DNA from 3 places in the Arthrobacter sp. Hor0625 genome. Region 1 is predicted to be linked to each of the others. Evidence: riboswitches for the same ligand, from Rfam matches in the RefSeq annotation. Region 1 holds a riboswitch; each other region holds the start of a gene.
What was found. Region 1 has a riboswitch for thiamine pyrophosphate ahead of ACTWLI_RS07115 (ECF transporter S component). Riboswitches for the same ligand answer to the same signal wherever they lie in the genome.

Region 2: another riboswitch for thiamine pyrophosphate. It lies ahead of ACTWLI_RS12730 (bifunctional hydroxymethylpyrimidine kinase/phosphomethylpyrimidine kinase); the one in region 1 lies ahead of ACTWLI_RS07115 (ECF transporter S component).
Region 3: another riboswitch for thiamine pyrophosphate. It lies ahead of thiO (glycine oxidase ThiO); the one in region 1 lies ahead of ACTWLI_RS07115 (ECF transporter S component).

Annotation. Positions count from the first base shown of each region.
Region 1 covers NZ_CP199586.1:1,559,910-1,564,219, forward strand. Annotated here, with positions in the region: gene ACTWLI_RS07100 (DUF4386 family protein) at 1-196, shown strand, start outside; gene ACTWLI_RS07105 (heme-degrading domain-containing protein) at 210-773, opposite strand; gene ACTWLI_RS07110 (P-loop ATPase, Sll1717 family) at 1,032-2,591, shown strand; TPP riboswitch at 3,241-3,381, shown strand; gene ACTWLI_RS07115 (ECF transporter S component) at 3,450-4,082, shown strand; gene ACTWLI_RS07120 (ABC transporter ATP-binding protein) at 4,096-4,310, shown strand, end outside.
Region 2 covers NZ_CP199586.1:2,758,902-2,763,211, forward strand. Annotated here, with positions in the region: gene ACTWLI_RS12725 (Rne/Rng family ribonuclease) at 1-2,508, shown strand, start outside; TPP riboswitch at 2,674-2,771, shown strand; gene ACTWLI_RS12730 (bifunctional hydroxymethylpyrimidine kinase/phosphomethylpyrimidine kinase) at 2,762-4,310, shown strand, end outside.
Region 3 covers NZ_CP199586.1:2,294,875-2,299,184, forward strand. Annotated here, with positions in the region: gene ACTWLI_RS10635 (ferritin-like fold-containing protein) at 1-296, shown strand, start outside; gene thiE (thiamine phosphate synthase) at 315-1,013, opposite strand; TPP riboswitch at 1,040-1,159, shown strand; gene thiO (glycine oxidase ThiO) at 1,150-2,382, shown strand; gene thiS (sulfur carrier protein ThiS) at 2,379-2,615, shown strand; gene ACTWLI_RS10655 (thiazole synthase) at 2,621-3,430, shown strand; gene ACTWLI_RS10660 (hypothetical protein) at 3,506-3,808, opposite strand; gene ACTWLI_RS10665 (DUF3107 domain-containing protein) at 3,862-4,086, opposite strand; gene ACTWLI_RS10670 (TetR/AcrR family transcriptional regulator) at 4,139-4,310, opposite strand, start outside.

The DNA of each region.
Region 1 (4,310 bases):
GCTCAAGGGGGCGCTGCCGCGGGCCCTGGCCCGGGTCGGCGTCGCCACCGGAGCCCTCGGGGTGGTGGCGGAAGCCCTGCGCCATGCCGTTCCCGGCTTCTACTGGGCCTACGGGGTGCTGCTGTGGGTGTGGTTCGTGTGGGTCGGGGTGGCGCTGCTGCGGCTGGGCCGGGCCCCGGGCCCTGGCGTCCCTTAGCGTTCCGGCAGGCCTAGCGTCCCGGCAGCCCCGGGCGGCCCAGGATCTCGGCCAGCGCTTCGACCACCAGCTCGTGGTCGGCCTTCTGCGGCAGCCCCGACACCGTGACCGCCCCGATCATCCCGGTCCCGCGCAGGTAGATGGGAAAGGAACCGCCGTGCGCGGCAAACTCCTGCGGGTCGAACCACGGATCGTCCTCGATCCGGCGGCCGGCCGCCCGCGCCCGGAGACCCACCAGCAGGGAGGGAACTTCGTACCGCACCGCGGTGCGGTACTTGGCCCGGATCCAGCGTTCGTTATCCGGGGTGGCGCCCTCCAGCGCGGCGTGGAACAGGACCTGTTCGCCCTTGGTGATGTCGATGGCGATCGGGTGGGACCGCTGCCGGCCCAGCTCCACCAGGCGCAGGCCCAGGTCCAGGGCGTCGTCCTTGCTGAAGGACTGGAACTGCAGGTCCTCGATTTCGGCCAGGATGCGGCCGATCAGTGCGGCCAGTGCGCCGTGGGGTTGCGGATCGGCCGAGTCCGGGTCGTAGTCCGCGGCGGGCTCAGGGGTTACGGGCGCTGGGGTTTCGAGCAAGGCTTCAACCTCCGTCGGGAGAGCGCATGGTGTAGGCCGACTCTAGCAACCATGCCGCCCGGGCGCAGCGATTCGCGCGAGGTAGGGAAGCGGTGGGGGTGACCCTCTAGGCGTCAGGGCATGAGAGCGTCGGTAGAACGTCGCGCTGGTCATTTCGAGGTCGCGGGCAACCTGAGCAGCGGGTGGGCCGTTTCGGGTCCCTGGTGAGGACAAAGGCCGGGCTGACAAGTAGGATCAACGCGAACGAAAGGTCGATCATTGTCAATCGAGTCTTACCTGCAGAAGGCCGGCTTCGCCGGCGACCCTCTAGCCCACACGAATGCCGAGCAGGAGGAACGTCTCGGGGACTATTTCGTTCCACCGCCGTATTTCCAGAGCGTCCTAGGTGATCCCGCAACGCCGAAGTCCAATGTCGTCTTCGCTCCCCGTGGCGGAGGTAAGACTGCGCAGCGGCTGATGATTGAGCGGGAGGCAGTAGAGCCGGACGCCCGGTACCTGTGTCTCACCTACGACTCGTTCGCGTCGATCGTCGGCCGCGGTGGGGATCTCGCTGCCCACCAGGTGGAGCTATGCCGCATCGTTACGCTGGCGATCCTGTCCCATTTGGAGAACGACAGCGTCGACGCTTTCTTTCTGACCGATCATGACCGCCAGATTGTAAAGGTGGCTGCGCAACAGTTTGTCGGGGTGCTCGGGCTTGGGGAGTACAAGGACGCAGTAGATGCTGTGAAGACCCTCGGTGACAAAGCCGGAGAGTTTTGGAAAAAGTACGGTGGTCCCGTCGCCGCCGGCGTCGCCCTACTTATGAAGAAGGCGGGGCTGGACGATGTGAACATCTCGGTCAGTCTGGAGCAGCAAGCACAAGACTCCAAGGCCGCAAGTAGCTACTATTTCTTGTCGCAGCTGGTCGAGATCGCGAAGAAGCTCGGGTGGGACGCGGTCTACTTCTTGATCGACAAGGTGGATGAAACGCCGAGCACGACCAACAACGCGGAAGCGGCGGGCAAGCTGATTCTTGAACTGGTCACTGATCTGACCACGCTCGAAACCCCGGGCGCCGCATTCAAGTTCTTTTTGTGGGACCAGATGGAGGACTACCTGCGAACCAATGGCCTTCGAGGTGACCGCGTTGAAGTAGTTAATCTGGGCTGGACCGTGGACGAGCTTTCCGAGATGCTCAGCAGGCGACTAGCGGCTTTCTCAAATGGCAAGATCACCTCTTTCAACCAGCTCGTGGACAACGAAGCACCACTGGATGCTCACAAGGTGCTCGTGTACTTAAGTCACGGATCCCCCCGTGACATGATCCGAATGGCCCGATCGATAGTAAAAGAACACACGCGGATGCCGAACGAGGCTGCAGCGATATCCCCGTTCAATCTCGCAAGGGGAATCGTTGAATTTTCGAAAGAGAGCACTCTTGAGAAGTTCGGCCGCTTCCAAAGCGACTTTTCTCGAATCGCGAATTCAAGCTTTACTCTCACCGAGGCGGCGGGTGTTTTCAAAATAAGCACAACCGGAGTCACCAACAAGGTGAACGCATGGATTCCAACCGGGGCGGTGAAGCCGCTTGGCACACGTCCGAATCCAGGGGCTAAACCGTTGAACCTCTATGGCTTCGCGGATCTGAGAATTGTAATCGCATCCAGCTCCGACAGGATCGGCGACGTCCTGGCGACTCATGCCGTTGAATGTGCGAACTGCTTGAACATCATCTATGCCAACGAAGCGGAGTTGGACTGCCCTTACTGTGGTTCAAAGGTAGCCAGAGAAACGGCAAGAAGTCTTCTAGAGGTCTGCACGCTTAGTTCGTCATAGTTATGATGCCGCGATCTGGCCCTAAGGGCCGGACTTCATCTGGGCCCACTTCTCCATGGTCCCGGCGGGCCCCTTCTGGATTCGCTCGTGAGGCTCTGAACGTTGAGGTCTCGCCGCGCACGGACGGGTCCATGCCGATGTGTCTCATAACCTGCCTCGAATCTCTCGGCTTTCGAGACACATTCCGTGTGTGGCGTTTAGGGCACCTTCACCGGTCAAATTGCGGGCGGGTTATACGGGACCCTCTGAGCGTCGGCCCGGCAACGTCGCACGTCAGCACCGACGAGGCCCCTATGCCGATCGCCGGAGGCGGTAACGGAGAAGGACCAGGAAAATTGCAGTGACGATGGCTGCGGCGACTCCGCCCAGAAGATCTGACCAAAAAATGACAGGGAGTTTGGTTATCACGAACAGAAGTTGGGACAGTGCGCTCAAGCCGGCAATCCCAGCGCCCGCGACCAATAGCCTCGTCTTGCGATCCATGTGTTCCCCCAAGTTGTGGGCTGTTCGGCAGCCCGTTCGGAGTCAGCATAGCTAACGTCCATCTCACCCAAGCCGGGGATTGGAGCCCGTAAGCGGATCCGCAGGTCACCGGCCGCTCCGCGCGTGCCCTGCCGGGTGTAAACTGGGCCAGCCCACAACGGGCGATTTGATACGACAGGGGAGCGCCGCCGTCGGGCACCGGAAACAGTCCGGGGAACCGCGGGTGGGCGCTGAGAGTGCGGACAGCCGCAGACCCTCGAACCTGATCCGGTTAGTACCGGCGCAAGGGAGTCGAGTTCTCAGGGTGCCCGGCGCCCGTGGCGGAAGCCGCGGCGACGCCGGAAGCCCTCCCCTCCTGTACCTCAGGAGGATGGCATGACTGATATTTCTGCACAGCAGACACTCACCACCGGCAGGACCCACTGGCGTGTGGTCGATATTGTGGTGGCCGCGCTGATCGCCGTGGCCGGCGGCGTGATCTTCTGGGCCTGGTCCCAGGGCTCGAACCTGGTGTCCGTGCCGCTCAACGCGGTCTACCCCCCGCTGACCGGCCTGTACGCCGGCGGCTGGATGATCCCGGCGGCGCTGGGCATGCTCATCATCCGCAAACCCGGCGCGGCACTGTTCTGCGAGACCGTTGCCGCCACGGGCGAGCTGATCATGGGGTCGCAGTACGGCGCCTCGGTGCTCTTCTCCGGCTTCGTCCAGGGACTCGGAGCCGAGCTGGTGTTCGCGGCCTTCCTGTACAAGCGGTTCAACCTGCCGGTGTCGCTGCTGGCCGGCGCCGGCGCCGGGCTGTTCTGCGCCCTGAACGACTCCTTCCTGCCGTGGGGCTGGAACATCGCCTACGAGACCGGGGACAAGCTGGCCTACATCATCTTCTGCGCCATCTCCGGCGCCGTGATCGCCGGCGGCCTGTCCTGGCTGGCCACCCGCGGCCTGGCCAAGACCGGGGTGCTGGCCTCCTTCGCGTCGCGCAAAGCGGCGTCGGAACCGGTATTCTCCTAACCCCCGCGCACGGATGACAACACCTGAGGTCTGGCCCGCGGCGGTCAGTGCCCGCGGCTGGGGCTGGCGGCACGCCGGCCGGTCCCGGCCCGCGGTGAGCGGCCTGGACCTGGAGATCAGCCCCGGCGAGCGGGTCCTGCTGCTGGGCCTCTCCGGCGCGGGCAAATCCACCCTGCTGCACGCCCTGGCCGGCGTGCTCGGGGACAGCGGTGCTCCGGGGGTGGGGGA
Region 2 (4,310 bases), 1.2 Mb from region 1:
TCCACCCGGCTGGAAGCCAAGAAGCAGCGGCGCCGCGAGTCCCGGGACACCGGCCGCCGCCGTACCGTGATCACCGAGGCCGAGTTCCTGGCCCGCCGCGAATCCGTGGACCGCCAGATGATCGTGCGCCAGCGCGACGACAGAATCCAGATCGGTGTCCTCGAAGACGGCGTCCTGGCCGAGCACTTCGTGTCCAACACGCAGCAGGATTCCCTGATCGGCAACGTCTACGTGGGCAAGGTCCAGAACGTGCTGCCGTCCATGGAGGCAGCCTTCGTCGACATCGGACGCGGCCGCAACGCCGTGCTGTACGCCGGCGAAGTGAACTGGGATTCCGTCAACCTCGAGGGCAAGCAGCGCCGGATCGAAAACGCGCTCAAGTCCGGCGACTCCGTGCTGGTCCAGGTCACCAAGGACCCGATCGGCCACAAGGGCGCCCGACTGACCAGCCAGATTTCCCTGCCCGGCCGGTACCTGGTCTACGTGCCCGGCGGCTCCATGACCGGCATCTCCCGCAAGCTGCCCGACGTCGAACGCAACCGGCTCAAGCGGATCCTCAAGGACCGCCTCCCGGAGGATGCCGGCGTCATTGTCCGCACCGCTGCCGAAGGCGCTTCGGAAGAGGAGCTGACCCACGACATCAACCGGCTGCGGGCGCAATGGGAGGGAATCGAAGCCCAGTCCGCGTCGAGCAAGGTCCTCGCCCCGGAGCTGCTCTACGGCGAACCGGACCTGACCATCAAGGTGGTCCGGGATGTCTTCAACGAGGACTTCTCCAAGCTGATCGTCTCCGGCGAGGAGGCATGGGACACCATCGAGGCCTACGTCACCTACGTCGCCCCGGACCTGGTGGGCCGGCTCGAGAAGTGGACCAAGGACACGGACATCTTCGCTGCCTGGCGCATCGACGAGCAGATCCACAAGGCCCTGGACCGCAAGGTCTTCCTGCCCTCCGGCGGCTCGCTCGTGATTGACCGCACCGAGGCCATGACCGTCGTCGACGTCAACACCGGCAAGTTCACCGGCAGCGGCGGAAACCTTGAGGAAACGGTCACCAAGAACAACCTCGAAGCCGCCGAGGAAGTCGTCCGGCAGCTGCGGCTGCGCGACATCGGCGGCATTATCGTGATCGACTTCATCGACATGGTGCTCGAATCCAACCGCGACCTCGTGCTGCGCCGCCTGGTCGAATGCCTGGGCCGGGACCGGACCAAGCACCAGGTCGCCGAGGTGACCTCGCTCGGACTCGTGCAGATGACCCGCAAGCGGATGGGCACCGGCCTGCTGGAAGTCTTCGGCGAACAGTGCGAAGCCTGCGCCGGCCGGGGCGTCGTTACCCACGACGAGCCGGTGGAACACCGCCGCGCCAACACCGTCGCCGCCGAACACCACGTGCCGCGCACCGAGCACCAGCCGGCCGGCCGCAGTGAGCGCAAGCGCCGTCGGGGCAAGGGCGGCCAGGGCAGCGAGGCCGGGGCTCCCACGCCCGCAGCTGCGCACGCCGAACCGGATGAGGCGGAGCGCCACGCCAAGGCGGAGGCGACCCGTGCGGCGCTGGCCAACATCGCCGCCGCAGCGCACGCCGCGCACCTGCACGACGGCGAGGCAACGGCAGCGCCCGACGCCGAAACGCGGCAGGCGGCGCTCGACGCCGCCGTGGAGCTCGCCTCCACCGAGGAAGCGGCCGGCCGGCCGGCCGCGGTCCTGACCTTCGGCGGGGAGCAGGTAGCCCTGCCCTTCGTCGAGCACGCCCAGGAAAGCACGCAGCCTGCGCTGACCCTGGACCTGTTGACCGAAGCCTTCGCCAACCTGGGCGACGCCGAAACCGGCAAGCCCGCCGGGGCGGCTCCCGTCCAGGCGCAGGCTCCCGCCGCCGAGGCTGCCCCCACCCGGGCCGCCGAAGCCACGCCGGACGAGGAATCTGCGGCTGCACCGGCCGCCGCACCGTCCCGTGCCACCCGCGGCCGGGGCAGGGCCCGGGTCGCCCGGATCCAGCCGCCGAGCGTGCGTGCCCGCGAGGAGCAGGCAGCCGGCCAGGAACCGGTCCGGCAGGACCAGTCCAGGCAGGACCAGTCCCGGCAGGAGCGGGGACAGGCGCCGTCGCGTCAGGACCGCGGCCGCCAGGATCGGACGCGGGAACGCGCCCAGGAACCGGCCCGCCAGGACCGCGGCCGCCAGGACCGGACGCAGGAACGCGCCCAGGAACCGGCCCGCCAGGAACGCGCCCAGGCGCCGGCCCAGCAGGCGCCGGTCCGGCAGGCTCCGGCCCAGCCGTCCGTGGCGGCTGCGGACACCACCGCCCCGCGCCGGGTGCGCCGTAACCGCAGCGCCAGCCGCGCGCAGGGTGCCGCCAACGAAACCTCCGTGCAGCAGCGCGAAGCCACCCCGTCGGCTGCGGCCGGCTCGGTGCACGAGGCCAAGGCGCCGGAACCGAGCCAGGCAGCAGCCAAGCCGGCCGCCAGCGAACCCCTCATCCTCGGCGTCGGCGTCCCCGCCTCGGAACTGTAGGCGACCGGAAGCAGCAGGCACGAACCACCGCGGGCCCCGCCCGGATCCGACGCATGTCGTTGGATCCGGGCGGGGCCCGCTGGTTCGTTAACAGCGCTGTTCCGCCGGGCACACGGACCCGCCGCGGGACGCGGGATATCGGCCGGCGACGCGCGCTAGGCTGGGTGGACTGACACGGGGTGCCGCGCATCGAGCCGGCTGAGATTCAGACCCGTTGAACCTGTCCGGTTAGCACCGGCGAAGGGATGTCCAGATGACTGTATCCACCGCGCCCACTTCCACCCTGACCTCCGCCTTTCCAACCCCCGCACCGGCGGACCGGCGGGGAGGCGCCGCCACCGAAGCGCCGCAGGCCCGGCGGATCCCGAGGGTCCTGGCCATCGCCGGCTCCGATCCTTCCGGCGGCGCCGGCATCCAGGCGGACCTGAAGAGCATCGCCGCGCACGGCGGCTACGGAATGGCCGCCATAACCGCGCTGACCGCCCAGAACACCCGCGGCGTGCGCGCGGTGCACGTCCCGCCGGCGTCGTTCCTGACCTCCCAACTGGCGGCCATCAGCGAGGACATCACCATCGACGCCGTCAAGATCGGCATGCTGGGCGACGCCGCCGTGATCGAGGCCGTGCGCGGCTGGCTGGAGAAGGCCCGGCCCGCCGTCGTGGTCCTGGATCCGGTGATGGTGGCGACCAGCGGCGACCGGCTGCTGCAGGAATCGGCGGAAGCCGCCCTCCGCGCGCTGCTTCCCCTGGCGGACCTGATCACCCCCAACCTGGCCGAACTGGGCATGCTGCTCGGCGAACCGGCGGCCAGTGACTGGGCCGGTGCGCTGCAGCAGGGCAAACGGCTCGCAGCCGCCGCCGGGACGACGGTGCTGGTCAAGGGTGGCCACCTGGCGGGCAGCGCCGGGACCGACGACGGCGGTTGCCCGGATGCGCTGATCAACACCGGGGGAGTGCTTGGCCGGGAACAGGTGGTGGTGGAAGGCGAGCGGATCGCCACCGGGAACAGCCACGGCACGGGCTGCTCGCTGTCCTCGGCCCTCGCCACGGTGCAGGCCCGGACGGGCAACTGGGAGGCCGCACTGCGGGAGGTCAAACCCTGGCTGCTGGGAGCACTTCGGGAGGCCGGGCAACTGCAGGTCGGGGGCGGCAACGGACCCGTCCACCACTTCCACCACCTGCACCCCGCGTCCGGCGGGGACGGGGACGGGGGCCCGGAGGCCGCCGAGGGCGGCTTCGCGGCGGCGCTCGACCGGCACGCGGCCGACAGCCTGGCGGCCATCTACGGCCTCGACTTCATCCGGGGTCTTGCGGACGGGACCCTGCCCGAGCGCGAATTCACCTATTACCTCGGCCAGGACGCCCTGTACCTCAACGGCTACTCCCGGGTGCTGTCCCGTGCCGCCGCCCTTGCCCCCACCGAGGACGAGCAACTGTTCTGGGGGCGCTCGGCCCAGCAGTGCCTCGAGGTCGAATCCGAGCTGCACCGGACATGGCTGGCCGGCCGCGCCGCGGCAACGGCCGAACCGGGACCGGTCACCAAGGCCTACGTGGACCACCTGCACGCGGCCTCACTCGCCGGCAGCTACGCGGTACTGCTCGCGGCGGTGCTGCCGTGCTTCTGGCTGTACGCCGAAGTGGGAGCCACCCTGCACGAGGCCTTCCGGCGGGACTTCGCCACCGACCCCGGCGCCCATCCCTATGCCGCGTGGCTGCGCACCTACGCCGACGAGGCCTTCGCGGAATCGACGCGGCAGGCCATCCGCTTCACCGACGCGGCAGCCCGGCGGGCGTCGGCGGGGG
Region 3 (4,310 bases), 730 kb from region 1:
TGAAGGCCGCGCTCGCGGACGATCCCCGCCTGGCCTCGCGGGTGGCGCTGTGGGCGCGGCGGCTGCTGGGAGAGGCCCTCACCCAGGCGCAGCGGATCAGTACCGAACACGCCTTCCTCGCCGGCCTCACCGGCATGGCGGACGCCGCGGCCCTGCCGCCCGCGGCTGCTGAGGGGGCCGCCGCGGACCGGCCGGGGCAGACCACCGGGCCCGGACACGCCCTGTCCGCCGGGATCGCCGCCGAGCTGGCCGCCGCCCACGCCCGCCGGATGTCCGAACTGGGGCTCGCCGGATAGTTCCGCCGGCCAAGCCGGTCAGTGCCCGGGCGCCGCGGCGTCCAGTGCCGCGAGCAGCGCGGCAGCCGCGCCGGCCGGATCGTCAGCCTCGGTAATGGCCCGGACGACCACGATCCGGCGCGCACCGGCGTCGACGACCTGTTCAACATTGCCCAGGTCGATGCCGCCGATCGCGAACCAGGGGACCACCCCGGCGACCCTGCCGGCGTCGGCGGCCTCGGCGCGGCCGATCGCGTCGGCGGCGTACCGCACTAGGTCCAGGCCGACGGCGGCCCTGCCCGGCTTGGTGGGCGTGGCCCAGACCGGTCCGACACAGAAATAGTCCAGCCCGCTCCGGCCCGGGGCGGCGGCGATCGCCGCGTCGACCTGCTCCGGCGTATGGGTGGACATCCCGATGACGGTGGACTTGCCCAGGAAGTCCCGGGCGGCGCCGAAGGGGATGTCCTTCTGCCCAATGTGGAAGACCGGGGCCCCGGCCAGCGACGCCAGGTCCGCACGGTCGTTGACCGCCCAGAGCCGGCCGTGGCGCTGGGCCACGGAGTGCAGAACCTCCAGCAGTTCCAGTTCCTCGGCGGCCTCCAGCGACTTGTCCCTCAGCTGGATGATGTCCACCCCGCCGGCGAAGGCGGCGTCGACGAAGTCCTCGAAGTCACCGCGGTCCTTGCGGGCATCGGTGCACAGGTACAGGCGGGCGGTGGTGTGGACATCCTGGCTCATGGTTCCAGCCTAGTTCCTCTAAACTGGGCGCATACCGCGGGAGCCCGCACAAGCCGTCCACGGGCGGCAGGGCTGAGAGGGCGTCAGAGCCGACCGCTTGACCTGATCCGGTTAGTACCGGCGTAGGGAGGAATCCATGGACACCTCGGCCGTACCGGCTGTGCAGTACGACGTCGCCGTGATCGGCGGGGGAGTGGTGGGGCACGGCATCGCCTGGGAGGCGCGCCGTTCGGGCCGCACCATCGCACTTATCGACGACGCCCCCGGCACCGGAGCCAGCTGGGCCGCCGCCGGCATGCTCGCCCCGGTGAGCGAACTGCACTACCAGGAAGAGGAGCTCCTGGCCCTCATGCTGGAAGCGTCCCGGCTCTGGCCCTCGTTCGCCTCCGCCCTCGATGCCGCCGGCACCGGAGAAGCCGCCGGCACCGGCTACCTCCCGACCCCGACCCTCGCCGTCGGCGCCGACCCGGCGGACCGCCGCGCGCTCGCCGACCTGCGGGCGGTGCAGCGGGCCTGCGGCCTGGCGGTCGAGCCGCTGGGCGTGCGCGAAGCACGCGCACGCGAGCCGCTGCTCAGCCCCGGGATCTCCTGTGCCTTCGAGATTCCCGCCGACCACCAGGTGGATCCGCGCCGGCTCCTGGCCCGGACCGCGTCCCTGCTGGCCGCGGACCGCCACTTCACCGCCATTCGCCGCCGCGCCGCCGGGCTCTTCTGGGACAACGGCCGGGTCGCCGGCGCCGTCCTGGCGGACGGCAGCCAGGTCCGCGCCACCGAAACGATCGTGGCCAACGGCCTGGGAGCCGCGGATCTGCAGGGACTGCCCCCGGGGCTCTCCCTGCCGCTGCGGCCGGTCTACGGGGACATCCTCCGGCTCCGCGTCCCCCCGGCGCTGCGGCCGCTGCTGCGGTGCACGGTGCGGGGACTGGTCCGCGGGGTCCCGGTCTACCTCGTGCCGCGGGAGGACGGCACCGTGGTCATCGGCGCGACCCAGCGTGAGGACGCCCCCGCCCACGCCGGCGCCGTGTCCGCAGGCGGCGTGTACCAGCTGCTGCGCGACGCCCAGCAGCTGCTTCCCGCCGTCGCCGAACTGGAACTGCTCGAGGCCACCGCCCGGGCGCGGCCGGGGACCCCGGACAACGCTCCGCTGCTGGGGCGCGTGGCCGGTCCCGGCGGGGACGAGACCGGCGGGCTGATCATCGCCACCGGCTTCTTCCGGCACGGCGTCCTGCTCACCCCGGCGGCCGCCGCGGTGTGCCGGCAGCTGCTGGACGGCAAGCCGGACCCGCGCTGGGCCGGCTTCCGCCCGGACCGCTTCGCCGCACACCACCAGGATTCCCGCCTCCCCACCGACGACAGGACGACAGCATGAACATCAGGCTCAACGGAGCGCAGCACGCCGTCGCCGACGGCGCCACGGTCAGCGCCCTGGTCAGCGGCGTCACCGGCCGGACCCTGGCCGAGGACGGCCACGCCACCGACGGCCGGAAGCTCGGCGTCGCCGTCGCCCGCAACGCCGAGGTCGTGCCGCGCAGCCAGTGGCACAGCACCGCACTCGCCGACGGTGACGACGTCGAACTCGTCACCGCAGTACAGGGAGGATGACCACGATGGCAGGACTTGCCCCCACCACCACACAGCAGCCGGCACGGGATCCGCTCACCATCGACGGCGTCGAACTGGGCTCGCGGCTGATCATGGGCACCGGCGGTGCGCCGAGCCTGGAGGGCTTGGGCGCGGCGCTGCTGGCGTCCGGGACGGAACTCACCACGGTGGCCATGCGGCGCTACTCCCCGGCCGAGAGCGGATCCCTGTTCCAGCTGCTGGCCGACCACGGCATCCGGGTGCTGCCGAACACCGCCGGCTGCTTCACGGCCCGCGACGCCGTCCTGACCGCGGAGCTGGCCCGGGAAGCGCTGGAGACCGACTGGGTGAAACTGGAGGTCATCGCCGACGAGCACACCCTGCTGCCCGACGCCCTGGAACTCGTGGAGGCCACCGACCAGCTGGTGGCCCGCGGCTTCAAGGTCTTTGCCTACACCAACGACGACCCGGTGCTGGCCCTCCGGCTGGAAAACCTCGGCGCCACCGCCGTAATGCCGCTCGGCGCCCCGATCGGCACCGGACTGGGCATCCTGAACCCGCACAACATCGAACTGATCGTCGCGCGGGCGTCGGTGCCCGTGGTGCTCGACGCCGGCATCGGCACCGCCTCCGACGCGGCACTCGCCATGGAACTCGGCTGTGACGCGGTGCTGCTCGCCACCGCGGTGACCCGGGCCCAGGATCCGGCACTGATGGGGGCGGCGTTCCGGCACGCCGTCGCCGCCGGCCGGCTGGCCCGGAAGGCCGGCCGGATTCCGCGCCGCGAGCATGCCCTGGCCTCCTCCGCCATGGAGGGCCGGGCCGAGTTCCTCTGACCCGGGCCGCAAAAGCAGCGTGGCCGCTCCACCCGGGGGTGGAACGGCCACGCTGGAGTGCTGGCTGCGGCGGAGTTAGAGCCGGAGGATGGCGGTCATCCGCGCGGTGTCTTGCCGGGTGCGGGACCGGCCGAGGTAGAGCACGGCGCCGATCGCCGCCGCCGTGCCGAGCAGCAGCGGCAGCACCCACGGAATCCACGTCAGGCCCGGCTGGTAGCCGAACCCGGCGGCCATGAAGATGACCCAGCTGAGCATGGCCACGGCCAGGGCAACCCCGGCCGGCACGGCGATGCCGTATTTGGCGTGCCGCTTGTCATTGGCCCAGACCACAAAGCCTGCGGCCACGGCCACCATGGCCACCACAATCAGGGACAGCATTCAGACTCCTTCAGGGAAGTGCGGGGCGTACCCGGCGGCGGCCGGGCCGGGGCCTAGAGGGCGCCGAAACCGACGCGGCGGACCTCTTCGGCGCCGATCTCGACGTAGCCCAGGACGTTCGCCGGGACGATGATCTGGCGGCCCTTCTCATCGGTCAGGCGCAGTTCGGTGCCCTTGGACAGGGCCTCTGCCACCAGCGCCGCCACCGCGTCGGCGTCCTGGTTCGATTCCAGGGCGATTTCGCGGCCGATGTTCTGAATGCCGATCTTTACTTCCACAGCAAGGCCTCCCAGCCAATCAAAAAGTTTGAGGGTGTTCTCTATTTGTAGTCTAGGACTCTTTGGGGAAGCGCGAGATTCCGCGCCAAGCTAAACGGTAGACCAGGTCACTGGCCACATCGAGGTCGAGGTCGCCGTCGGTTTCCAGCCAGTAGCGGGCGCTGACCTGGGCCATGCCGGAGAGCCCGCGGCCCAGGAGCTGTGCCTCGATGAGCGGCAGCTTG